3 regions of the Nocardia sp. CA-135953 genome follow, and region 2 is predicted to be linked to each of the others. Evidence: riboswitches for the same ligand, from Rfam matches in the RefSeq annotation. Region 2 holds a riboswitch; each other region holds the start of a gene.
What was found. A riboswitch is a leader RNA that binds a small molecule or an ion and turns the genes downstream of it on or off. The one in region 2 is predicted to bind S-adenosylmethionine.
Positions count from the first base shown of each region.

Region 1 (7,702 bases), 3.0 Mb from region 2:
TCGGCGGCGCGGCGGTGGGCACCGTTGCGACACTGGCCTACTGGGCGCCCCCACTCGCCGCGATCGGCGGCCGGGGCTCCATACGCACCGCCGGTCTCATCGGCTACGGCGCCGCGGTCGCCAGCCGCCTGCTCGCGCGCTCGCTGGAACGCGGCGCCACGACCCGCACCGACGCCCTTGCGGCCCTGGCACATCCGATCTCCATCGACGCCTACCTCCGCCTCTGGACCCGCTCCCGCCGCGCCCACCGCACCGCCGCGTTGACCTGGAAATCCCGCCCCTTGACCCGCTGATCAAGATCAGGTGGAGTCCGTGGGCAGCGCCCGAGAAGACCCAGCCGCCAGTGCCACCTGATCTTGATCGGTCCTCGGGGGTCAGCGCACTGTGGTGAGTCCTATGGTCGGGAGGAAGAAGCAGGGGGTGGTGTTGTTGTTCAGGGTTCCGAAGACTGCGGCGAGTACTGTGCCGGATCCGGTGTCGACTGGAACCGCGCGCACCCCACCGACCGGGAATACGGCGAAGAAGTCTTGGATGGCGCGTTCGGCCAGTGGCCTCATCTCGGTCGGGGTTTCGGCGGGCACCATCGTGCGGACCACATCGGAGATCGATCCCATGGCGGTGATGCCGCTGCGGCCATTGGCCAGGTTGACCCAGGCGACGTTCATGCCCGAAGCATTCGTGCCGTCCGGGCCGAGGCCGTAGGGGACGAAGGTGAACATGACCTGGCCCGCCTTGACGGCGGTCGGGTCGAGTCCCGGAATGGCCACCGTGGTTTTGGGCCACGGCCCGGTCACTGCGCCAGCAACCGCGGGCACCAGACCGAGGCTGCCGGTGCCGGAGCACAACGGCGCGACCGCCGGATACAGGAACGGGTCGATGCCGACGGTGCGCAGCGCGTCCACGACGGCTTGGTAACCGGCGAACAGATCACCTGGTGCGGCTTGGGTGGACGGTGCGGTCGCGGCCGGAACGCCGGGTGCGGGTATCGGCGCCGGACCCGCGGCGGCGATGCCGGGGGCGGCGAGAGTCAGCGCGGCCGTACCGGTCGCGATGGCGGCTAGCGTGGTCAGACGGCGCAGCAGGGACACGGCGGACCTCCTCGTCGGCGGGCACGAATCGAGGTCCGAGAGTACTCCGGCAAACCTTCGCAGCAGCGCTTATTTCGGCGCTCGACACGTTCGCGCCGCGCGTCCCGATGGACCGCTGCGGCGCTGCGCAGGCGGGCGATCCGGACGAAGAGCACTCGGAAAACCTGGTCCGAAATGCCGCGATCCGCTGCATGAACGAGCCAATAGTGCCTGCTCACGAGCATACAAACAAGGTCTGCGCTCACGCTGATTCGTACCCTTGTGCCGGACTTCGCCTGCTTCGCATGATATTTCGGCTAGACCCATTGACCGACCCGTGCTCGGCGTCGGACACACCATCCAGAGCGACCGAGAGACCTGGCTCGTCGACGTCGCAGCAACCCCCCGGTCACCGGGTGCGGGTGCTTCCGCCGGGAACGATGGAGGAACCGAAGTATGAGCGCATCCGTCGCATCCGATACTCCGGTATCGGAAGTCCCGATACCGGCTGCACACACCGCCACCGTAGGCACTACCGACGCGCCGGCGATCGCCAGATCCTGGCACCCGTGGCGCTGGGTCGTCAGCGCCATCGCCCTCGTGCTGCTCGCGCAGTTCGTCCACGGGCTGGCCACCAATCCGGGCTGGGATTGGTCGACGTTCGCCAAGTACTTCACCGCGAAATCGGTGCTGTCGGCGCTGAAGGTCACCTTGGAGCTGACCCTGTGGGGTACGGCACTGGGCTTCCTGATCGGCACGGCATTGGCGATCGCCCGCCTGTCGAACAATCCGGTGCTGCGGGTGATCTCGTGGGTCTATATCTGGGCGTTCCGCTCGATTCCGCTGATCGTGCAACTGCTGTTCTGGTTCAACATCGCCTACCTCTACCACACGCTTTCGCTCGGAATCCCGTTCGGCCCTTCCTTTCTCACCTTCGAGGTGAACGGGGTGATCAGCGGTTTCACCGCGGCGGTCATCGGCCTCGCATTGCATCAGGCGGCGTATGCGGCCGAGATCATCCGGGCCGGATACGTTTCGGTCGATCCGGGGCAGCTGGAAGCAGCTGCGGCACTCGGTATTCCACGGGTGCGCCAGTTCCGCACCGTCATCGTCCCGCAGGCCATGCGCTCGATTCTGCCGAATGCGACCAATGAGGTGATCAGCCTGTTCAAGGGCACCTCGATCGTCTCGGTCATGGCGATCGCGGAACTCTTCTACCAGGTCCAAGTGATCTACGGCCGCAACGGCCGGGTGGTGCCACTGCTCATGGTGGCCACCGTCTGGTACATCGTGCTGACCACGATTCTGACGGTGGTGCAGTTCTATATCGAACGCCACTACGCCAAGGGCGCGCACCGCACGCCCCCACCGACACCGGTGCAGAAAGTCTGGCGCCGGTTGCGCGAAATCGCCGAAATCGGTTCCGCCGCACCACGCGGAGCGACTCGATGAGCGCGCCGGTGGCCCCGCCTCCCGCGGTACAGGTGCGCGGGGTGCGCAAGTCCTACGGCAGCACCGAAGTACTCGGTGGCATCGACCTCACGGTCCACGCCGGTGAGGTGGTCACTGTGATCGGACCGTCCGGCTCCGGCAAGTCGACGCTGCTGCGGGTGGTCAACCATCTGGAGTCGCTGGACGCGGGCACCGTGCACATCGACGGCGAACTGATCGGATATCGGCTGCGCCGCAATAAGTTGCACGCGCTGTCGGACCGCGAAGTGCGAAAACAGCGCTCGCATATCGGCTTCGTCTTCCAGCAGTTCAATCTTTTCCCGCATCTGACGGTGCTCGAAAATGTCACGCTCGCACCGATTTCCGCGCAGGGTCGCCCGCGTGCGGAAATCGAGGCCGAGGCACGGGATCTGCTCGAGCGGGTCGGCATCGGCGATCTGACCGACGCCTACCCGCGGCGCCTGTCCGGCGGACAACAGCAGCGCGTGGCCATCGCGCGGGCATTGGCGCTGCGACCGCCGGTGATCCTCTTCGACGAACCCACCTCCGCGCTGGATCCGGAGCTCGTGGGCGAAGTCCTCGATGTGATCCGCGGTCTCGCCGACGGCGGGACCGCGCTGGTGATCGTCACCCACGAAATCGGTTTCGCCCGTGAGGTCGCCGACACCGTCGTATTCCTCGACGGCGGCGTGATCGTCGAACAAGGTCCGCCCGCCGCCGTACTCGACAACCCGCAACACCCGCGCACCCGCGCATTTCTGTCCCGAGTCCGCTGAGCGCGGTGCGCGCTCCCCGATGAACAGGTATTCGATGAAGCTCTCTGCCCTGGTCGGCCTGGTCGCCACCGTCGCCTTGCTGGCCACCGGCTGCGGCACCGATCCGGACGCGGAAAACTCCGCGCAGCCCGCCGGTTCGATCACCTTCGACCTCTCCCCCGGCCAGTCCGGCCGGATCCATGCCCCCAAGGTCGATGCCATTGCCGCCGAACTGCCGCAGGCCATTCGGGAACGCGGCACACTCGTCGTCACCGGATCCGGTGGTGCCGCGCCGCCATTGCGGTTCTACGCCACCGACGATAAGACCATCGTCGGGTCCGAGATCGATTTCGCCTCGCTCATCGCGGACATTCTCGGGCTGAAACTCGTTGCGCAGGTGGCCGATTGGTCGCAGAACTTCGTGCGGGTCGACTCCGGCGAGGCCGATGTCTTCATCTCCAATGTCACCGTGACCGAGGAGCGCAAGGAGAAATACGACTTCGCCACCTATCGCAATGACACCGTCGCGCTCGAGATCCCGAAGCAGAGCACGCTCGATTTCAAGGATCGTAAGAGCCTGGCGGGCAAGCGGATCGGCGTCGGCAGCGGCACCAATCAGGAGCAGTTGCTGGTCAAGTGGAACGAGCAGAATATCGCCGAGGGCCTGGCCCCGATCGATATCGCCTACTTCCAGCAGGTCACCGACTATTACCTGGCACTGGCCTCGCAACGCCTGGACGGCTACATCGGCCCGAATCCGTCCGCGATCTATCACAGCACCATCGCGAATCAGACCCGGATCGTCGCGACCTTCTCCGGTGCCGGTGACGCATTGCAAGGCGAGATCGGCGTGCTCACCAAGAAGGACAACGGGCTGATCGGCCCGATCAACAAGGCCATCGACAACGCCATCCAGACCGGCACCTACCAGCAGGTCATCGACCGCTGGGGGTTGAAGACCGAGACCGTGCCGAGTTCGCGAATCAATCCGCCCGGCCTACCGAAGAAGTCGTGATCGCATGAAGTTCCTGCTGTTCACCCTTGTCTCCCGGGTGCCGGATCCGAATACCGGTCGGCTGCCAGAGACCAGGGAGCGACTGCTCGATGTCATCGGCCAGGCCCGCACCGCCGAGGAACTCGGCTACGACGGGTTCGCCGTCGGCGAGCGGCACGAGGATCCGTTCCTCTCGGCCGCACCACCGGTGCTCCTGTCCCATATCGCCGCGGTCACCTCGCGGATCAGTCTGTTCACCGCCGTCACCACGTTGAGTCTGTTGGATCCGGTGCGCGCGTTCGAGGACTATTCGACGCTGGACAATCTCTCCGGCGGCCGCCTCGAACTCATCATCGGCAAGGGCAACGGTGCGGCCCAGGCGAAGTTGTACCACGTCACCACCGAGGACCAGTGGGATCGCAATCGCGAAGGCTACGAACTGTTCCGGGCGCTGTGGGACAGCGATACCGTGACGTGGTCGGGCCGATTCCGACCGGCACTGGTCGAGGCCAAGGCGCTGCCGCGGCCCTGGCAGGCGCGTATCCGCATCTGGCACGGCAGTGCGACCAGCCGCGATTCGGTGGAACTCGCCGCACGCCATGGTGACCCGCTGTTCTCGGCGAATGTCACCAATCCGATCGAACCGTACGCCGAACTGGTGCGCCACTATCGGGAGCGGTGGGAGCACTACGGGCACGATCCGGCGGATGCACTGGTCGGCGCGGGCACCGCGGGATTTCATGTGGCGCGCACGTCACAGGAGGCCCTCGGTGTGTATCGCCCGATCTTCGAGGCTCGACTGACATTGGCGCGCAAGCTCGGGCTGCCGATCGTCTTCGAGACGCTCGACGATTTCGTCGCGCGCAGTTCGGCACTGGTCGGCAGCCCGGAGCAGGTGATCGACAAAGTGAGTCGCCAGCACGAGGCGTTCGGGCACGAGGTGATCCACTTGTCGGCCGAACGCGACGGCCGCACCGAATCGCAGTATCGCACCGGCCTCGAACTCTTCCAGGCCGAGGTCGCACCCGAACTGCGGCGACGCATCCCGAGCCGACCGCTGGCCACCGCCCCCAATACCGCACGTCCCACCGACTACGACATCGATTCCCGTGGCGAACTCGTCCGCACCGAAACATCTGGAGTACCACAGTGATCCGTCCCCGCCACCGAATCGCGGCCGTGGCCGCCGCAGTCATCGCGGCCGCGAGTCTCGCCGCCTGCGGCAGTGATTCGGCCACCGGCGGCGCTGACGCGGGTCCGCCACGGCCGGGCGGCACACTGCGCTATGGCCTTTCGCAGGCGCCGACCTGCTCGGATCCGGCGCAGTCCGGCACCAACCAGACGCTGTACGTGACCCGCCAGATCGTGGATTCACTGACCGATCAGGATCCGAAGTCCGGTGAGATCAAGCCGTGGCTGGCCAAGAGCTGGGAAATCTCCCCCGACGCCAAGGTGTTCACCTTCCGTCTCGCCGACGGCGTCACCTTCAGCGACGGCACCCCGCTCACCGCGGATTCGGTGCGCAACACGTTCGATTCGGTGATCAAGCTGGGCGCGGGCAAGACGCCGCTCGGCTCCAGTTATCTCACCAATTACGTCGGCACCACCGCGGTCGACAAGCTGACCGCGCGGGTCGAATTCAGCAAGCCCAATGCCCAATTCCTGCAGGCCTCTTCGACCGCGCAGCTCGGTATTCAGGGCGATACCACGACGGCCGAACCCGCCGATCAGCGCTGCCTCGGCGACAATGTCGGCAGCGGACCGTTCACCTACGCGGCCTGGCGCCAGGACGCCTCGGCGACCCTGGCCAAACGCGCTGGATACCGCTGGGGTTCGGCGGTTTTCGCCCATCAGGGCGAGGCCTATCTGGACAAGATCGAGTTCACGGTCGTGCCCGAATCCGGTGTTCGCACCGGCAGTCTCATCTCCGGCCAGCTCGAAGCCGTCAGCGATGCGCTGCCGCAGGACGCACCGCAGATCGAGGCCGCGAGCGGGCGGGTGCTGAGCACCGCGAATCCCGGTGTGCCGTTCGGCTTCCAGACCAATGTCACCCGCGGGCCGCTGCGCGATGCGGCGGTGCGCCAGGCGCTGCTGCCCGCGATCGACCGGAAACAGCTGGTGGACACCGTGCTCGGCCCGCAGTTCAAACCCGCTACCAGCACCTTGGCCAGCAGCACGCCCGGCTACCAGGACCTTTCGGCCCGGCTGAGCCACGACCCGGCCAAGGCGCGCGGCATCCTGGACCAAGCGGGCTGGACGCCGGGCGGTGATGGAATCCGCGCGAAGAATGGTGAGCGCCTGTCCTTCTCGGTGCTCTTCAGTCAGGCGTTCGCGGGTAATCAGGCCATCCTGGAGCTGGTGCAGCAGCAGGTGCGTGAGGTGGGCATCGAGCTGAAGCTCGATCTGGTGTCGGGGCCGGAGAGCACGGCTCGGCAGAACGTCAAGGATTTCGACACCACCTACTACAACACCACCCGCGCCGACGGTGACATTCTGCGCACCTCCTTCAGTGTCGACGGACGCAATCTCAATGCCCGCGAACGCATACTGGCACTGGACGATGTGCTCGACGGGCAGCTCGGCACCTCGGATACCGCCGAACGCACCGCACTGATCGGCACCGCGCAACAGGCAGTACTCGATGCGGGACTGTGGATTCCGACGGTCGAACTGTCGCAGGCCATCGGTGCGGCACAGAGCGTGCAGGATCTGAAGTTCGAGGCCTCCGCGCGGCTGCAGTTCTTCGATACCTGGTCGAGCGGGCGGTAGTCATGGCTCGGTATGTGGTTGTGCGGGTCCTACAGGCGATATGGGTGCTGTGGGCGGCCTTCACCATTTCGTTCGTGGTGCTCTACCTGCTGCCCGCCGATCCGGTCTCCATCGCGGCCGACGGTGCGGGTGCGGGCACCCCGATCGACAAGGCCGCGATCGCCGAACTCCAGGCGCGCTACGGACTGGATCGTCCGCTCTGGGAACAGTATTGGACCGCACTGACCCACGCGCTGACCGGTGACCTCGGCCACTCCATCGCCACCGGTCAGCCGGTCACCAGCGCATTGGGCGACGCGCTGCCCAATACACTCGGATTGGCCGGTCTGGCACTGCTCCTCGCGGTGCTCGGCGGGGTGAGCGTGGCGTTCGCGGCGACGTATGTCCGCCGCCCGTGGTTACGCGACGCGCTCAGCTCACTGCCCTCGCTCGGGGTTTCGGTGCCGACATTCTGGACCGGACTGCTACTGCTGCAACTCTTCTCGTTCCACTGGCGGATCGCTCCGGCCTTCGGCGGACATGGTTTCACGGGCACGGTACTGCCCGCGCTCACCCTCGCCATACCTATCGGTGCGGTGCTGGCCCAGGTGCTCGCCGCCGGGCTGGCCTCGACCTGGCGTCAGCCGTTCGTCGATGTGGCACTGGCCAAGGGTGGCGCGCGCGGT
Region 1 covers NZ_CP192082.1:5,055,212-5,062,913, forward strand. Annotated here, with positions in the region: gene ACQPXH_RS23220 (glycosyltransferase) at 1-293, shown strand, start outside; gene ACQPXH_RS23225 (hypothetical protein) at 375-1,088, opposite strand; SAM riboswitch class I at 1,421-1,514, shown strand; gene ACQPXH_RS23230 (amino acid ABC transporter permease) at 1,524-2,519, shown strand; gene ACQPXH_RS23235 (amino acid ABC transporter ATP-binding protein) at 2,516-3,295, shown strand; gene ACQPXH_RS23240 (ABC transporter substrate-binding protein) at 3,315-4,289, shown strand; gene ACQPXH_RS23245 (LLM class flavin-dependent oxidoreductase) at 4,294-5,421, shown strand; gene ACQPXH_RS23250 (ABC transporter substrate-binding protein) at 5,418-7,037, shown strand; gene ACQPXH_RS23255 (ABC transporter permease) at 7,040-7,702, shown strand, end outside.
Region 1: linked by a shared signal. The riboswitch ahead of ACQPXH_RS23230 (amino acid ABC transporter permease) and the one ahead of ACQPXH_RS03595 (rhodanese-like domain-containing protein) in region 2 are both predicted to bind S-adenosylmethionine.

Region 2 (7,702 bases):
CGGATCGCGCATTTCGCCCAGCCGACATGGACGCGGAACTAGCTCAGAAGGCCATAGTTATCGATCCACCCAAACGGATTCGATCGGCGTCGCCTCGCTGGGCGGCGGGGTGGGCGTACCGGCAGGGGTGCGCGAGAAGCGCGGAGCCGGCGCGTGTTGGACGACACCGTCGATCTCGATCAACCCGGTGCGCGCGGCAATGTGTGGATTCTGTTCTGCCTCGGTGAAAGTCAGCACCGGTGTCGTGCACGCGTCGGTGCCGTCGAAGATCGCGGCCCACTCGTCCCGTGTCTTGGTCTTGAACTTCTCCGTGAACAGCTTCTTCAGCTGATCCTGACCATTCGGATCGAGCTGCATCGGCAGGCCCTCGGGGTCGATTTCCAAGCCCTGCAACAGTTCCGCGTAGAACTGCGCCTCGATCGCCCCGACGGCCATGTACTTGCCGTCCGAGGTCTCGTACGTGTCGTAGAACGACATACCGGTATCGAGCAGATTGGTGCCGCGCTCGTCCGACCACATGCCCATGCCGCGCATGCCCCAGATCATGTGCGAAAGAGCAAGCGCCCCATCGATCATCGCCGAATCGATGACCTGCCCCTTACCGGAATTCTGCCGCTCCACAAGGGCCGCGAGAATGCCGAATACCAGGAACATCGAGCCGCCACCGAAGTCGCCGACCATATTCAGCGGCGGCACCGGCCGCTCGCCCTTGCGGCCGATGGCGTGCAGCACGCCGGTCAGCGAAATGTAGTTGATGTCGTGTCCGGCGCGTTCGGCCAGCGGACCGTCCTGACCCCAGCCGGTCATCCGGCCGTAGACCAACCGCGGATTGCGTGCGAGCACCGCATCCGGGCCGAGGCCCATGCGCTCGGTGACGCCGGGCCGGAAGCCCTCGATCAGCACATCGGCCTTCTCGGCGAGTGCGAGCACCTTCTCGATATCCGCCGGATCCTTCAGATTGGCCTCGACGATGGTGCGCCCGCGCCACTGCGGCCGCTCCATGAAGCCGGGCAGCATACCGGGCCGCTGTACCCGCACCACATCGGCGCCGAGGTCGGCCAGCAGCAGCGCTGCATGCGGACCGGGGCCGATGCCGGCCAGTTCGATGACCTTGATGCCCGCGAGCGGGCCCTGTGCGGCGGTGGATGGTGTGCTCACGCCTTACCTCGGTTCGTCGTTGATCCAGCGCTCCCGGTGCGACCCGAGGCTGTATTGACAGTATGACAATAACGCCGAAGCTATATGCGAGACGGGTTCGCGAGCCCCAGGGGGAGTTGAGTCGATGCAACATGAAATATCTACGGCGTCCACGAACTGCCGGTCATTTGGTGACCTTGCCTCGGAAGTCGCTCGAGTCCGTCGGGGGTGTACAGCCGTACCGCTCGAACGGCGGCGGCGACCGCTACCAGCGGAGGTATGCGGTGGCCGTATCCGCCGTCCGCCGACCATGCGAGGCCGAGCCCCGAAACCGGGGGCAACGGCCATACGGCGCGGCCGACGTGGAGCACCGCCCCGCAGTGCTGGAGGTACTCGATGGCCCGTTCGGCTTTGCTGATGCCGGTAACGAGCCGGATATGGCGCCCGACCGGACCACCGATGGCGATGGTGGGTCCCGACAGGCCGTTGTCCTGAAAGAACAACTCCACCCCGATTCGCAGCGGAGCGGGTAGCTCGATTCCGGCCCGCTCCGCTCCGAACGTCACCACGAGCGTGTCGTCGGCGTGGCTGATCGACCAGTCGAACCGGTTGGCCATGACGGCGGGTTCGGCGGCGGCCGTGGATGTCATCGGATTCGTCGGCGGCGCAATCAGTGTGTACTCCCTTTTTCGAGCATCGACAGTTGTTCGGGGAACGCACATATGCCCAAACGTCGTTGGTGGGATGCCATATCGTTACGCTGGCCGATCGGTTGGGGGAGGGCATCGGGCATTCATCTCGCCCAAGGTCTGCTATCCGGGGTCCAGGTTTTATTCGAGCCGATGTCGTGGACCGGAGGACCGTTTCGGTTGGGGTCTTCGAGATCGAGCAATACGCAGAAACGAACCAATCGTTCGGCTTGTAGCGAATGCATAGCTATCAGAAGATGGTTGGAGAAAATTTAATTAAGATCGATCCGGCAAATCTGTGAACTGGGTGTATCTCCCAGCTAGAGTCCATGGCTATGACCGATGTACAAGTAGACGGCGGGTATGCTTTTTCGCGGGATATGTGGGCAACTGAACGGTTATGGCTGTCACGGTCCGTGCGGACCATCCTCGTCGGACTCGCCGGCCAACTGAGCGGGCTCGGGCCACAGGCCTGGACTCGCTATGAAGACGGTGAGCTGGAATTCGTGCAGGCGCGTGAGTTCCAACTAGCCCTGTTGCGAGTGCACAGTGTGCTCGCGAACGAGATCGACGCCGGGATGTTGGAAGCTGCCGCCGCCGCCCTCGACCATACGGCGGGGCTGGGCGACGTCGCCTCCGTCACGGGCCTGGACCGGGCGCATACCTATCAGCGCTGGGGCACCCTCACCGCGGTCGGTGAACGTATTGCGCTCATCATCTCGCAGCCGTGGCCGGATGCCGGGCCGTCTGCCATCCGGTCTCCCGACGCGCTCTACGAGCGAGATCGGCGATGGTGGCGGGTGAGCAGCGCCGCGAGACGCAACGCCCATTACGCCATCGTTGTCGTCGACCGACTGGTCCAGCGGGTATACGCGATCGATCCGGACGGTTGGCAACCGGATTCCACCGAAACGCGGTGGGAATTCCGAGCACTCGGTTCCGAACCGCTATCGCAGAACCACGTGGACCGCGCATACCGGAAGGGCCACCTGCCGGTCCGATTGGGCGACCCGTATCCCGCCCGGCTCGATCGCGCGTGCGTCCCCAGCTACTTCTCGGATGGGCACGATGGCGACTGACGCGCCTACATCGATGCCATCCCCCGTTTCGAGCTGATCGAGGCTTTTCCCAACCTCTTCGGTACCGAACCCAATTGGCTCGGGACCGGAATGCCCTGCAATGAAACGACGATCGGGCTGCGCGGGCACGTCTCGCATGCCTGATCCATGAAATAGAGAAGGACATTTCGTGATCGAAACCTCGCGCATCGCGGCGATCGGTATCGCATGCGTTGCAGCAATCGTGCCGGTAACCGCCCACGCGGAAGCGTCCGCCGAACATGACATCGAGTACAAGGTCACCTCGGTGGAACGTGTCGTGACAACCACGCTATCGGGCGGGACCTTCGTACTCGACCACGAGCACAGCTCGTTCACGATTCGCGATGAGAGCGGCGCACCCGTGCTGGTCGTGCCAACGCGAATCACGGTGGGCGACAAGGTGCTCACAGTCGACTCCGCTCTCGGCAAAGACGCGAAGGAGCTGCGGTTGACGCCCGGTGAGCTGCGACCCGCCGCCACGCCGGTCGCATCGCCCGTCGAGAACCAGGCTGCGATGGCGGAGTTCTCGACCCGATTGGGGCTCGCCGCCACGCTCGGCACATTCGTCGGCACCGTGATCGGCCTGGTCGCCGGGGGCGTTACCGGCTGCATTGTGGGTTTGCCGCTGTTCGCGGTCGGCTGCATACCTGCCGCGATCGCCGGTGCGGGGATCGGCGGCATTCTGGGGACAATCGTTGCCGGGGGACCGGTCCTGATGCTTTCGGCCGTGGAGCTGATCGACACGCTCAACGCGCCCGACGGTACGACCAAGTGGGCGCAGAACTCTCTGAAACCTGCGAATTAGGTAATCAGAAATGCGGCGCGAAAGAGCGCGCCGCATCCCCGATCTCGGCGGCCGGCCGGAAACCACCCACCGGCCAGCCGACTCCACACCGGCGTCACCGACAGCACGGCCGCGTACCGTCTAGCTCAGCGCATGGTCCAGATCGCTCAGCAAATCCTCGACATCCTCCAGCCCAACCGAGATGCGGACGACACCGTCGGACAGGCCGATGGTGGCGCGGCCTTCGGGGCCCATGGCGCGGTGGGTTGTGGTGGCGGGGTGGGTGATGAGGGTTTTGGAATCGCCGAGGTTGTTGGAGACATCGATGATGCGCAGGCGGTTGAGGACCTCGAAGGCCCGCTTCTTGGCCTCGGCCTCCGGCGCGTTCAGTTCGAAGGTGACCACGGTGCCGCCGCCACTCATCTGGCTGGTCGCCAGGTCGTACTGCGGATGCGATTCCAGGTACGGATAGCGCACCCACGAGACGGATTTGTTGCCCTCGAGGAAGCGGGCGATGCGCAGCGCGGATTCGGTCGAGTGACGCACGCGCAGCGGCATCGTCTCCAAACCCTTGAGCAGAGTCCATGCGTTGAACGGGCTCAGCGCCGGACCGGTATGGCGCATAAGGTTTTTCACCGGACCATCGATGTAGTCCTCGGCGCCGAGGATCGCACCACCGAGCACCCGACCCTGACCATCGATGTGCTTGGTGCCCGAATACACCAGCACATCCGCACCGAGTTCGAAACCGCGCTGCAGCAGCGGCGTGGCGAAGACGTTGTCCAGCACCACTTTCGCGCCCGCGGCATGCGCGAGTTCGGTCACCCGGCGCACGTCGACCAGGGTCTGCATCGGATTGGCCGGTGTCTCGAAGAACACGGCCTGGGTCGGCACCGAAAGCGCCTGCTCCCACTGATCCAGATCATCGCCGTCGACGAAGACCGTCTCCACACCCCAGCGCGGCAGAATCTCGTTGCAGACCACGAAGCACGAGCCGAACAGGCTGCGCGCGGCGACAAGTCGATCGCCCGCCCCCAAAAGCGCACCGAGCGAGGTGAATACGGCCGACATGCCGCTCGCGGTAGCGAAACACGCTTCGGCGCCGTCGATCAGACGCAGCCGCTCCTCGAACATGGCGACCGTCGGGTTGCCGTAGCGGGAGTAGACGAAATGCTCGATATCGCCGGTGAACGCGGCCTCGGCCGCCTCGGCGCTCTCATAGACGAAACCGGAGGACAGGTACAGCGCCTCCGCGGTTTCCTCGAATCCCGAGCGACGCAGGCCACCTCGCACGCCGAGCGTCGCGGGACCGACGCCTTCGGGCAGCGGCTTGTCGAACGAACCGCCGGTGATCATGACTGCCGCCAGGGCAGGCCGATGGCGCGCCAGCCGGAGCCACCGCGATGTCCGAGCTCATCGATCGGGCCTTCGAAGCCCTCCAGCACATTGAACGACGGGGCGATGCCTGCCCCGGTCGCGGCGACCGCCGCACCGATGGAACGCTGTCCGGAGCGACAGAGGAAGACGACGGGCGCAGCCGGATCGCGCCCCGCCAGCGCCTTGGTCAGCTGCTCGACGAACTCACCGTTGCGGGCGCCGTTGCTGTCCACCCATTCGATCAGCACCGTCGGCCGTTCGATCGAGGTCGTATCCGGCACACCGACGAAACGCCATTCGGCCTCGGTGCGCACGTCTACCAAGACAGCTTCGGGGTTGTCCTGCAACAACTCCCACGCCTGCTGTGGGGTGATGTCACCGGCATATGTCATGCGATCCTCCTGTGAATCCACGCTTGCCGCACCTGGGTTTCGGTGCGCGGCCAGGTCGTCACCCGGAGCACCCCACCGCGGAGGAGGGTTGCCGACCAGCGAGCCGGGGCTTGGCGCTGGTACTCATGACCCGAAAATGAGATTGCCTGGGTAGGGGGCGCCATGTCAAACCCCAGTTCGCACCGCGCACAGGGAATCAACGGCAGACGATCCATCGGTCTTGCGAGCGGGTCAGATTCCAGGTTGCCGGGGTCTCCCGGCCCTCGACCGCGATGGTCACCGTCGCCTTGGCGTTATCGCCGTCGACCATCGCATTCTCAATCTTGGTGACCTTGATCGACTTTCCGGCCGCGGCCCCGCCGAACTGACCAGCGAGCGGCGTCTTGCTCTCGTCGAAGTCCGGACAGGCCACGCCCGGCGGCGGTGTGTTGTCGGTGGTGGCGCGGGCCTCCGCGTAGCGCTGCACCGCGGCCGCGATCTTGTCCGATTCTGTGACATTTTTCTCAGCGGGCGAAAGCACCGCACCGAGCACGATCGCGACCAGCACGACAGCGGCGAATACGGCCGCCGCGATGAACGGCGCGATGGAGCGACGATCGGTCTGATCGACCTCGATTACCGGTTCTTCATCGGTGCCCTGCTGCTCTGTCATGGGTCGATCATCCCTGGTGGACGGCGGTATCCGGCATTCGGCCCCGGAACCTGCGTCGCGCGGATTTGATAGATGTGCCCAGAGCGGGTAGTCACGGTAGGTGGGCCGGGCAGCGAACACCCGGTGTACGCACCGCCGCAGGGTGCGCGCTGTGCCACCGATAGAATCGCGGGATTGCGGCGCGGCTTCATAGCCGAGATGGCCGCCTGTTCGCATCAGCAGATGCGACCGAGAGGGTGCGTCAAGTTAGCCTAAGCTAAGACTGACGCCGTTAATTGTTTCGACCATAAGGGTGCGCGTAAAAGATGACCGAACAGAGTGCTGAGTCGACTAGCGGAGCGCACGGGCCCTCCGTTGTTACGCAAGCTGCCTCCTCCGGGCCTGACGCGCACACCGCGGGGCCTCGCCCGCTTCGCATCGCGATCGTGGGCGCGGGACCGGCCGGAATCTACGCCGCCGACGCGTTGATGAAGTCCGATGCCGAGGTGAGTATCGACCTGTACGAGCGCATGCCCGCGCCGTTCGGGTTGATCCGCTACGGCGTCGCGCCGGACCATCCGCGCATCAAGGGCATTATCACCGCCCTGCACAAGGTGCTGGACAAGCCGCAGGTCCGCCTGCTCGGCAATATCGACTACGGCACCGACATCACCCTCGACGATCTGCGCACGTTCTATGACGCGGTGATCTTCTCCACCGGCGCCAACGCCGACCGCGCGCTGCCCGTCCCCGGCATCGACCTGGACGGCAGCTACGGCGCCGCGGACTTCGTCTCCTGGTACGACGGCCATCCGGACGTGCCGCGCACCTGGCCGCTGGAGGCGGAGAAGGTCGCGGTCCTCGGTGTCGGCAATGTCGCACTCGACGTGGCGCGCGTGCTGGCAAAGACCGGCGACGAGCTGCTGCCGACCGAGATCCCGCCGAACGTCTACAGCGGTCTCCAGGCCAATAAGGCCGTCGAGGTGCACGTCTTCGGCCGCCGCGGCCCGGCGCAGGCCAAGTTCACCCCGCTCGAGCTGCGCGAACTCGACCATTCCCCGACCATCGAGGTCATCGTCGATCCCGAGGACATCGACTACGACGAGGGCTCCGAGGCCGCGCGCCGCCACTCCAAGCAGGTCGACATGATCGCCAACACCCTCGAGCAGTGGGCCATCCGCGATGTCGGCAACCGCCCGCACAAGCTGTTCCTGCACTTCTTCGAATCCCCGGCCGAAATCCTCGGCGAGGACGGCAAGGTCGCGGGCCTGCGCACCGAGCGCACCCAGCTCGACGGCACCGGCAATGTCAAGGGCACCGGCGTGTTCAAGGACTGGGACGTCCAGGCCGTCTACCGCGCCGTGGGCTATCTGTCGCAGAACCTGACCAACCTGCCGTTCGACGATCAGGCCGGTGTCGTTCCGAACGAGGCCGGACGCGTCCTGGTCGACGAGGACGCCGACGGTGCGGATCGCTATCTGCCCGCCACCTACGTCACCGGCTGGATCAAGCGCGGTCCGGTCGGCCTCATCGGCCACACCAAGGGCGATGCCAACGAGACCGTTGCCTGCCTGCTCGACGACAGCGTGAAC
Region 2 covers NZ_CP192082.1:763,004-770,705, forward strand. Annotated here, with positions in the region: gene ACQPXH_RS03565 (NUDIX hydrolase) at 1-42, shown strand, start outside; gene ACQPXH_RS03570 (CaiB/BaiF CoA transferase family protein) at 58-1,158, opposite strand; gene ACQPXH_RS03575 (hypothetical protein) at 1,299-1,787, opposite strand; gene ACQPXH_RS03580 (hypothetical protein) at 2,162-2,905, shown strand; gene ACQPXH_RS03585 (hypothetical protein) at 3,075-3,731, shown strand; gene ACQPXH_RS03590 (O-succinylhomoserine sulfhydrylase) at 3,852-5,066, opposite strand; gene ACQPXH_RS03595 (rhodanese-like domain-containing protein) at 5,063-5,479, opposite strand; SAM riboswitch class IV at 5,494-5,610, opposite strand; gene ACQPXH_RS03600 (Rv0361 family membrane protein) at 5,676-6,131, opposite strand; gene ACQPXH_RS03605 (FAD-dependent oxidoreductase) at 6,437-7,702, shown strand, end outside.

Region 3 (7,702 bases), 1.8 Mb from region 2:
ATCAACGCGATCACCGGAATCGCCGCGAGGAAGAAGCCGGCGCCGACATAGAACGCCACGTCGTAGCTGTGGATCGAAGCGCGGGCTATCAGGTTGTCCACCGTCGGATTGTTCTGCGCGAAGGTCTTGGCCGTCTGCACCGAGATGGTGGTGAGCAGTGCGGTACCGACCGCGCCGCCGACCTGCTGTGCCGCATTCAACAGCGCACTGGCCACACCCGAGTCCTCCTCCTCGACCTGATGCAGCGCGACGGTCTGCATCCCGACGAATAGCGGGCCCATACCGAGCGCGATCAGCAGCTGCCCGGGCAGCACGCCGACCGCGTAGCTGTCGCCATAGCTCAGCTGCGCCAGCCACACCAGACCGAGCACGCCGAGCACGGCCCCGGCCACCATCAGCGGGCGCGGGCCCAGCTTCGGCAGCAGCGCGCTGGTGATACCGGCGGAGATCGCGATGCCCACCGGGAACGGCAGGAAGGCGAAACCGGCCTTCAGCGACGAGTAGCCGAGGGTGATCTGAAAGTAGTAGCTCAGGAACAGGAACATCGCGAACATCGCGATCGGGATCAGCAACGCCGCCAGGAAGGCGCCACCGCGGTTGATCTCACCCGGAATATGCAGCGGCAGTAGCGGATTCGACGATCGACGCTCGATGGCGACGAAGGCGATCAGCAGGGCGACACCGATGACGAGCAGCCCGAGGGTGCTGCCGGCCAGCCAGCCGTCCTCGGCGGCGCGGCTGAATCCGTACACGATGGCGATCAGACCGACCGTCACGGTGACGGCGCCGGGCACGTCATAGCCGCCGGTGCGCGGTGTCGGCACATCCTTCACCACGAAGGCCAGCGCGCCGAGCAGCGCGAGCAGTGCGATCGGGGTGTTCACCAGCAGGCACCAGCGCCAGGAGGCGTATTCCGTCAGCGCGCCACCCGCGATCAGGCCGAGTGCCGCACCACCCGCGGAGATACCGGCGAAGACGCCGAACGCGGTCGCGCGCTCCTTGGCCTCGGTGAAGGTCACCGAGAGCAGTGACAGTGCCGCGGGCGCGAGCAGCGCCGCGAACGCACCCTGCAGCGCCCGTCCGGCGAACAGCTCCGCAGCGTTCTGCGCCAGACCCGCCACCGCGGACGCACCGGCGAAGCCGACCAGGCCGACGATGAAGATCCGCCGCCGCCCGAGGTAGTCGGCCAGCCGTCCGCCGAGCAGCAGCAGGCCGCCGAAGATCAGCGTGTAGGCGGTCAGCATCCACTGCCGATTGCCGTCGCTGATGTCGAGATCCCGCTGGGCGAAGGGCAGCGAGATGGTCACGATGGTGGCGTCGAGAACCACCATGAGCTGGGCCAATGCGATCACCCCCAGGGCCAGCCAGCGTGCCGAACTCGTTTGCTTCTCCAGAACTTCCACCGCTGTCGCAGTCTCGCTCACCTTGGTCTCCTCGTCCGAAGTTCGTGTAGCCATCCTGTCATTGGCAGACATTTGTCGTCAATAGAAAAATGTCGTACTACGACATTTGGCTGCTAAGGACACGAATGAATCCGATTGCGCTAACATGAGTCCATGCTCGAGTCATCGACGCCGATCGGCGCGAGCGCCACAGCCGAGGACGCTGTGCGCGCCCCAGCGAACCCAGGGCCCAGTGCGTCCGGCGGTCCGGGGTTGCGCGAGCGCAAGAAGCAGCAGACCCGGTTGCGCATCATCGAGGTGGCGCTCGACCTGTGCGACGCACAGGGATTCGACGCGACCACGGTCGAACAGATCGCGGACCGTGCGGATGTGTCCCCGCGCACGATCAATCGGTATTTCGACAGCAAAGAGGCCATCGTCCTCGGGCCGGTCAAGGACTTCGGACTCGCGATCGCCGAATGCCTGCGTGGACTCCCGGTCACCGGCAATGAGCTGCAATCGCTGCGCGAGGCCTTTTTGCTTGTCGTCGACCAGGCCGCGGTGAATACCGAGGGACCGCTGTCGTTCCGGCGCTTCCAGCAGATGCAGCGGATCCTGCGCAGCAGTCCGACGGTCAGTGCGCAGAGCATGGAACTGGCCGACGACAAGAACACCGCGATCGCCGACGCGATCGCCGAGCGACTCGGCACCCAGCCCGATGCGCTGCCGGTGCAACTGGTCATCGGCGCCTGGCAGCTGATCGGCCACCTCAGCATGGAGTGCCAGAACTCGATCTTCGACGAGGAAGACACCGCCGCGGCCGCCGCGGCGGCCCGCGGCGGATTCACCACGTCGTTCGACGAGTTCATGCGTGTATGCACAGGGCAGCCCGCGACCGAACCGGCGGACAACCGATAACGGATTTCAGTCGCCGACCGCGCGCCGGTTACCATGTCCGTCAGGTCATGAGTGCCAGCGCGAAGCCCCGGCTTGCTGGACGGCAACCCTCCAGCAGCGGTGGGGTGCTCCGGGTGATGACCGGGCTCTCGATGGTCGAGAGCAAGCGCGCACTTCAGGAGGTATTTCCGATGAGTTGTTGTCCGTTACCCAGATCACGATAAGACCTGCTGGCGAACAACCCTTTGGAGCACGACATGAGTGACCCCATCGCGTCCGCGGCCGCACTCCCGGTCTACCGGACCACGGCCCGGTTCAGTCGGGTAGTTAGCATCGAGGATGTGCGTTCCCTCGTGATTCCCCCGGCATCGGCAACGCATTGTCCGCAGCGGGCTGTTTTCACGGCGGCGACGACGTGAGCGAGCGAACCATCAACCGTGAGCGAGCGAACCATCAACACAGCACCCTCGGTCGCGACGGAGCCGAGCGCTGGCGAGGCGGAGTCGTGACCGTGACCGACCCGAGTACCGCGCGTTCGTCCGCGGTGGCCCTGCCGCCGCCGGACGGGAGGCTCGGCATCATCGCCATCGGGGACGTGCGACTGGAGAGCGGCGCAGTCATCCCGGACGTTCATCTGGCCGTGCAGCGCTGGGGTGAACTCTCCCCCGCACTGGACAACGTGGTGCTCGTCGAGCACGCGCTGACCGGCGATTCGCATGTCGTCGGGGTGCCCGACGATATCCATCCGCTGCCCGGCTGGTGGGACGGCATGGTCGGGCCGGGCGCACCGGTGGATACCGACGAATGGTGCGTCATCGCGACGAATGTGCTCGGCGGCTGCAAGGGCAGCACCGGCCCCTCGACGCTCGCGCCGGACGGAAAGCCTTGGGGTGCAAGGTTTCCGGAGATCTCGATCCGGGATCAGGTGACCGCGGAAGCGGCGCTGCTCGATCTGCTCGGCATCGAACGCCTGGCCGCCGCCGTCGGCGGTTCGATGGGCGGCATGCGGGTGCTGGAGTGGATGGTCGGCGCGCCGGAACGGGTCGGTTCCGCACTGGTACTCGCCGTCGGCGCACGCGCCACCGCCGACCAGATCGGCACGCAGACAACGCAAATCGCCGCCATCAAGGCCGATCCGGACTGGCGGGGCGGCGACTACCACGACACCGATCGCGTCCCGACGACCGGCATGGGCATCGCCCGCCGCATCGCGCACCTGACCTACCGCACCGAGGGCGAACTCGATCACCGCTTCGAGAACAATGCGCAGGGCGACGAGGACCCGCGCGACGGCGGCCGCTATGCGGTACAGAGCTATCTGGACCACCAGGCCGAAAAGCTTTGCAGCCGTTTCGATCCCGCCACCTACGTGCTACTGACCGAGGCGATGAACCGACACGATATCGGCCGCGGGCGCGGCGGCATCGCGGCCGCCCTCGCCACCACCCCGGTACCGTGCGTGGTCGGCGGCGTCGACTCGGATCGCTTGTACCCGTTGCGAACTCAACAGGAACTGGCCGACGGGCTGCCGGGCTGCGAGGGCCTGGAGATCGTGCACTCCCGCGACGGCCACGACGGCTTTCTCACCGAAGCCGCCGCCGTGTCCAAATTGCTCACCGAGACAATGCGACTGGCGCGAGTCGGTCGCAACAGCTGAACCCATCATTCCTTCGACTGTGCGGCGGGAGCGCCGACGAGCAGTTGGACGATGGAGTGGACGAAGCCTTCCAATCGCTCGCGCGAATACTCGTCCGGCCCGCTGACCGCAAGCCTGCCGAGCATTTCGGCAACGCTCAGCACCGCATTGGTAAGTAGTGCGGAATCCATTCCCGCCCAACGCGGATCGAGTGCGATGCCCATGCCGACCAGGGATTCGGCCTGGGTGAAGATACCGGTACGGGAATCGGCGAGTGCCGCGCGGTATTCGCCGGGGTCGGCGCACGGTAGCCGAGGTCGGCTGACGCACGGCTTCGATGCGATTGATTCCGAGCGATGCTCATCGAGCCGGAGCCGACGCCGCACCTCGGCACGAGTGAACCGGCGGCTCCGCAGGATAAAGTGGGCCACCATTCGACTGCGCTCGATCGAACGCTGCCGCGTCGGTGGCCGGGTCAGCGGATGCCGACGAAAGTTGTTGCGCCTCAGTCGACACCGAGCTCCGAACGTGGCGCATAAGGTTGACGTCGGCCGATGGACGTCGCCTTGACTCGGGGAGTCGCCGATGTGCAGACTGGCCGACATCGCACCCATCTCAGTGTGGCGGGCATTCCGGTTCATGGACGACATCGGGGGTAGACCATGCGTATTCATCGTGCCGTACCGATATTCGCGCTGCTCGGCGCGATGCTGATCGGCACTACGGCGTGCTCGGACGAGCCGACCGAGACGACCCGGGCCGCGGCGTCGACGACCACCCTGCCATCGGCGCCGACCGTCCTGGGCCCGCTCGGCTTCGGCAAACTGCGGCTCGGGATGAGCCGGAGCGAGGCCGAGGCCACTGGTGAAATCGCGGCCTTCGACAACACCGACGATCCGCCCGGCTGCGGTCGCTACAGCGCACGAGCGGGTTGGCAGGGCTTCACCAACAAGGGCGAAATAGTCGCGATCATGCCCGGCAAACTTCCGGTACGCACACCCGAAGGCATCGCCGTCGGTTCCACCGTCGACGAAGTGCGCGCGGCTTATCCCACGCTCGAGATCGGCTACAACTGGAGTTCCGCCACGGTCCCCGACCAATCAGCGCACTACGGCTTCCTCGGCATCTACCGAAATATGCCCGCCGATGCCAAGGTCACCCAGATCATGCTCTACAACGACCGGGACACTTGCCACAACTGACGCGGGGCGGCCTCAGCCGACGCCGAGCGTATTGATCGTCGCGGCGATGAAGACGATGGCGCTGCCGAGCAGGCTCAGTGCGGCGACATCGAACGGCTTGCTGCGCACGGCGAGCAGTCCGACCCGGGCTGTCGGCAGGCAGAGCCGGAAGGCGGCCGCGAGCAGGGCCGCACCGCCGAAGAACAGCGCGCCGCGACGCCAGCGATCCCAGGCCACGAAGACGACCGCGAGCAGAATGACCGCCGTCACGACCAGCATGGGCAGGTGGCAGCGCAGGAACTGCGCACCCGGGCTGGTCCGGTCGGACTGCCGTTCGGCGGCAGACGAGTCAACGTCGGTCACGCCCCGATTCTTGCAGATGACATGCGGCCACTCACACCAGCGCGACACGGCCGCGCTCTCACACGCCGAGCCTCGAGGCAGGGCTACTGCTCCGCAACAGATTTCGCCGCTCGGCGGCACACCCGATCAGGCATTGCCTCCAACTACTACGCGGCGTAGTTTCAAGAGAAGGGCTGGGTCGACGGCGAGCGCACCCTGTCGCACCTCATCCGAGAATCCGTCGACGAACTGAAACTCGTGACGGGCGCGCAGGACCTGCCCGATGTCGTTCCGGGCTAGCCGGAGCGACCTGGTTGACTGCACAGGTGTTCCGTTTGATGTTTCACGAGCCCGCGATTCCCGGAAATACCGGCAATGCGATTCGACTTGTCGCGGGGACCGGGTGTGAACTGCATCTGGTCGAGCCGTTGGGGTTCGACCTTTCGGAGGCGAAGTTGCGGCGGGCCGGATTGGATTACCACGATCTGGCCTCGGTGACGGTGCACAAGAACCTCGCGGCGGCGTGGGATGCGGTGCGGCCCGAGCGCGTGTTCGCATTCACGACCCAGGCGAGCACCCGCTATACCGATATGGCGTACCGCGAGGGTGACGTGCTGCTGTTCGGCACCGAACCGACGGGACTGCCGCCGGAGGTGCTCGACGATCCGCACATCACCGATCGACTGCGCATCCCGATGCTGCCCGGCCGCCGCTCGATGAACCTCTCCAATGCCGCCGCCGTGACCGTCTACGAGGCCTGGCGCCAGTTCGGATTTCCCGGCGCCGTATGACCGTGTCGCTCAACCCGATTCGGCGATGACGGCGGGGTCAGAGGTCCAGCTCGAAGCGTTTGAAGCGGGAGGTTGCGCCTGCGGCGAGGCGGACAGCGGATTTGGGGACGCCGTAGTGGTCTGCGAGGAGTTCGATGGCGGCCTTGTTGGCCTTGCCCTCCACGGCGGGGGCGCGGACGTACAGCTGCAGGGTGCCGTCATCGAGGGTTTCGACGAGTGGGCCCTTACGGCTGTTCGGTTTGATTGTCGCCCTTACGACCGTCGGCACCTGTATCTCCCATCGTCCCAGCGCCTTTCGCAGTACCAGCACCGGCATTTTCTGCCGCCGTCGTGCTCGCCCCGGTCGGCGTACCGACCGCAGCGGCCTCGCCCTGCTCGGATTCTCCCGATCCCGACGAATGCTTCCGGCCCCGCACCACTCGCACGAGACCCCACAACACCGCGCCGATCACCACGACGAATCCGAGCCAGGGAATCGCCTTGCCGGTGAACACCACCGCGTCTTTCAGCCAATCGACCAGTGAATGCCAGCCGGATACGATGCCGTCCCAGAAATTGGTCGGCCCCTCATCGGAATCCTTGTCCTCGGTGGTGATGTCGATGGTGAGCGTGGACAGCGCGACCTGATCGTCGAGGTGCCGCTTCTGCGCGGTAAGGCTGTCGAGTTCACCCTGCCGACTCGACAGCGCCTGTTCGGCCGCAATGAGATCCGCGGTATTGGTCGCACCGGAGATGAGCGCGCGCAACCGGTCAACCGAGGCCTGCAGCGCCTTGATCCTGGCGTCGAGGTCCTCCCACTGCATGGTGACGTCGTCGCGGTTGGTGCTCATCCGGGTGACCCGGCCGACCCCGCCGAGGCCGTCGATGAACTTGTCCGTCTTGTCCGCGGGCACTCGCACGGTGAGCGTGGCCTGCGGATCGGCGTCATCGGTGCCCGGCTGTTCGGTGCGGCTGTCGACCCGGCCGCCGACCTCGCGCACCTGATCGGTCACCTTGCCGCCCGCCTTGATCGGATCATCCGCGGTGATGTCGACACTGCCGGTGATGACCTCCTTGCGCGCCTCGACGGTGGTCCCGCCGGTATCCCCCTTCGCCGGGGCACCCTCGCGCAGACTCGGCGGCGGCGCCATCGGCGCTACGGTCGCCATGCTCGACCGGCCCGAACTCGCGTTGTCGCCGTTGTCATCACCGCAGCCGACCAGCAACGTCAAACCCAGCAGGCCGATCACCAGCACAGCAAGCTTCCGCATGCACGCAGGTTAGCCGCTGCGGCGAATTCGGTCACGAAACTCGATGCGGCCATTCCCGAATGCCGAAGGGGACGTCGACCGGTTTCACGAGAAATCGTTCGATCTGATCGGCGAGCGGCGGCCAGGTCTGGCCGGGTTCGTCGAGTCGCATCGACACCGCGCCGTGCACCGCCGCGCGCAGATCGAGCATGACCGAGACCGGTCGTCGACGGGTACCAGACCA
Region 3 covers NZ_CP192082.1:6,278,326-6,286,027, forward strand. Annotated here, with positions in the region: gene ACQPXH_RS28885 (MFS transporter) at 1-1,424, opposite strand, end outside; gene ACQPXH_RS28890 (TetR family transcriptional regulator) at 1,557-2,300, shown strand; SAM riboswitch class IV at 2,344-2,454, shown strand; gene metX (homoserine O-acetyltransferase MetX) at 2,824-3,936, shown strand; gene ACQPXH_RS28900 (hypothetical protein) at 3,942-4,349, opposite strand; gene ACQPXH_RS28905 (hypothetical protein) at 4,578-5,117, shown strand; gene ACQPXH_RS28910 (DUF3017 domain-containing protein) at 5,130-5,375, opposite strand; gene ACQPXH_RS28915 (tRNA (cytidine(34)-2'-O)-methyltransferase) at 5,765-6,229, shown strand; gene ACQPXH_RS28920 (DUF167 domain-containing protein) at 6,267-6,497, opposite strand; gene ACQPXH_RS28925 (DUF4349 domain-containing protein) at 6,454-7,479, opposite strand; gene ACQPXH_RS28930 (hypothetical protein) at 7,511-7,669, opposite strand.
Region 3: linked by a shared signal. The riboswitch ahead of metX (homoserine O-acetyltransferase MetX) and the one ahead of ACQPXH_RS03595 (rhodanese-like domain-containing protein) in region 2 are both predicted to bind S-adenosylmethionine.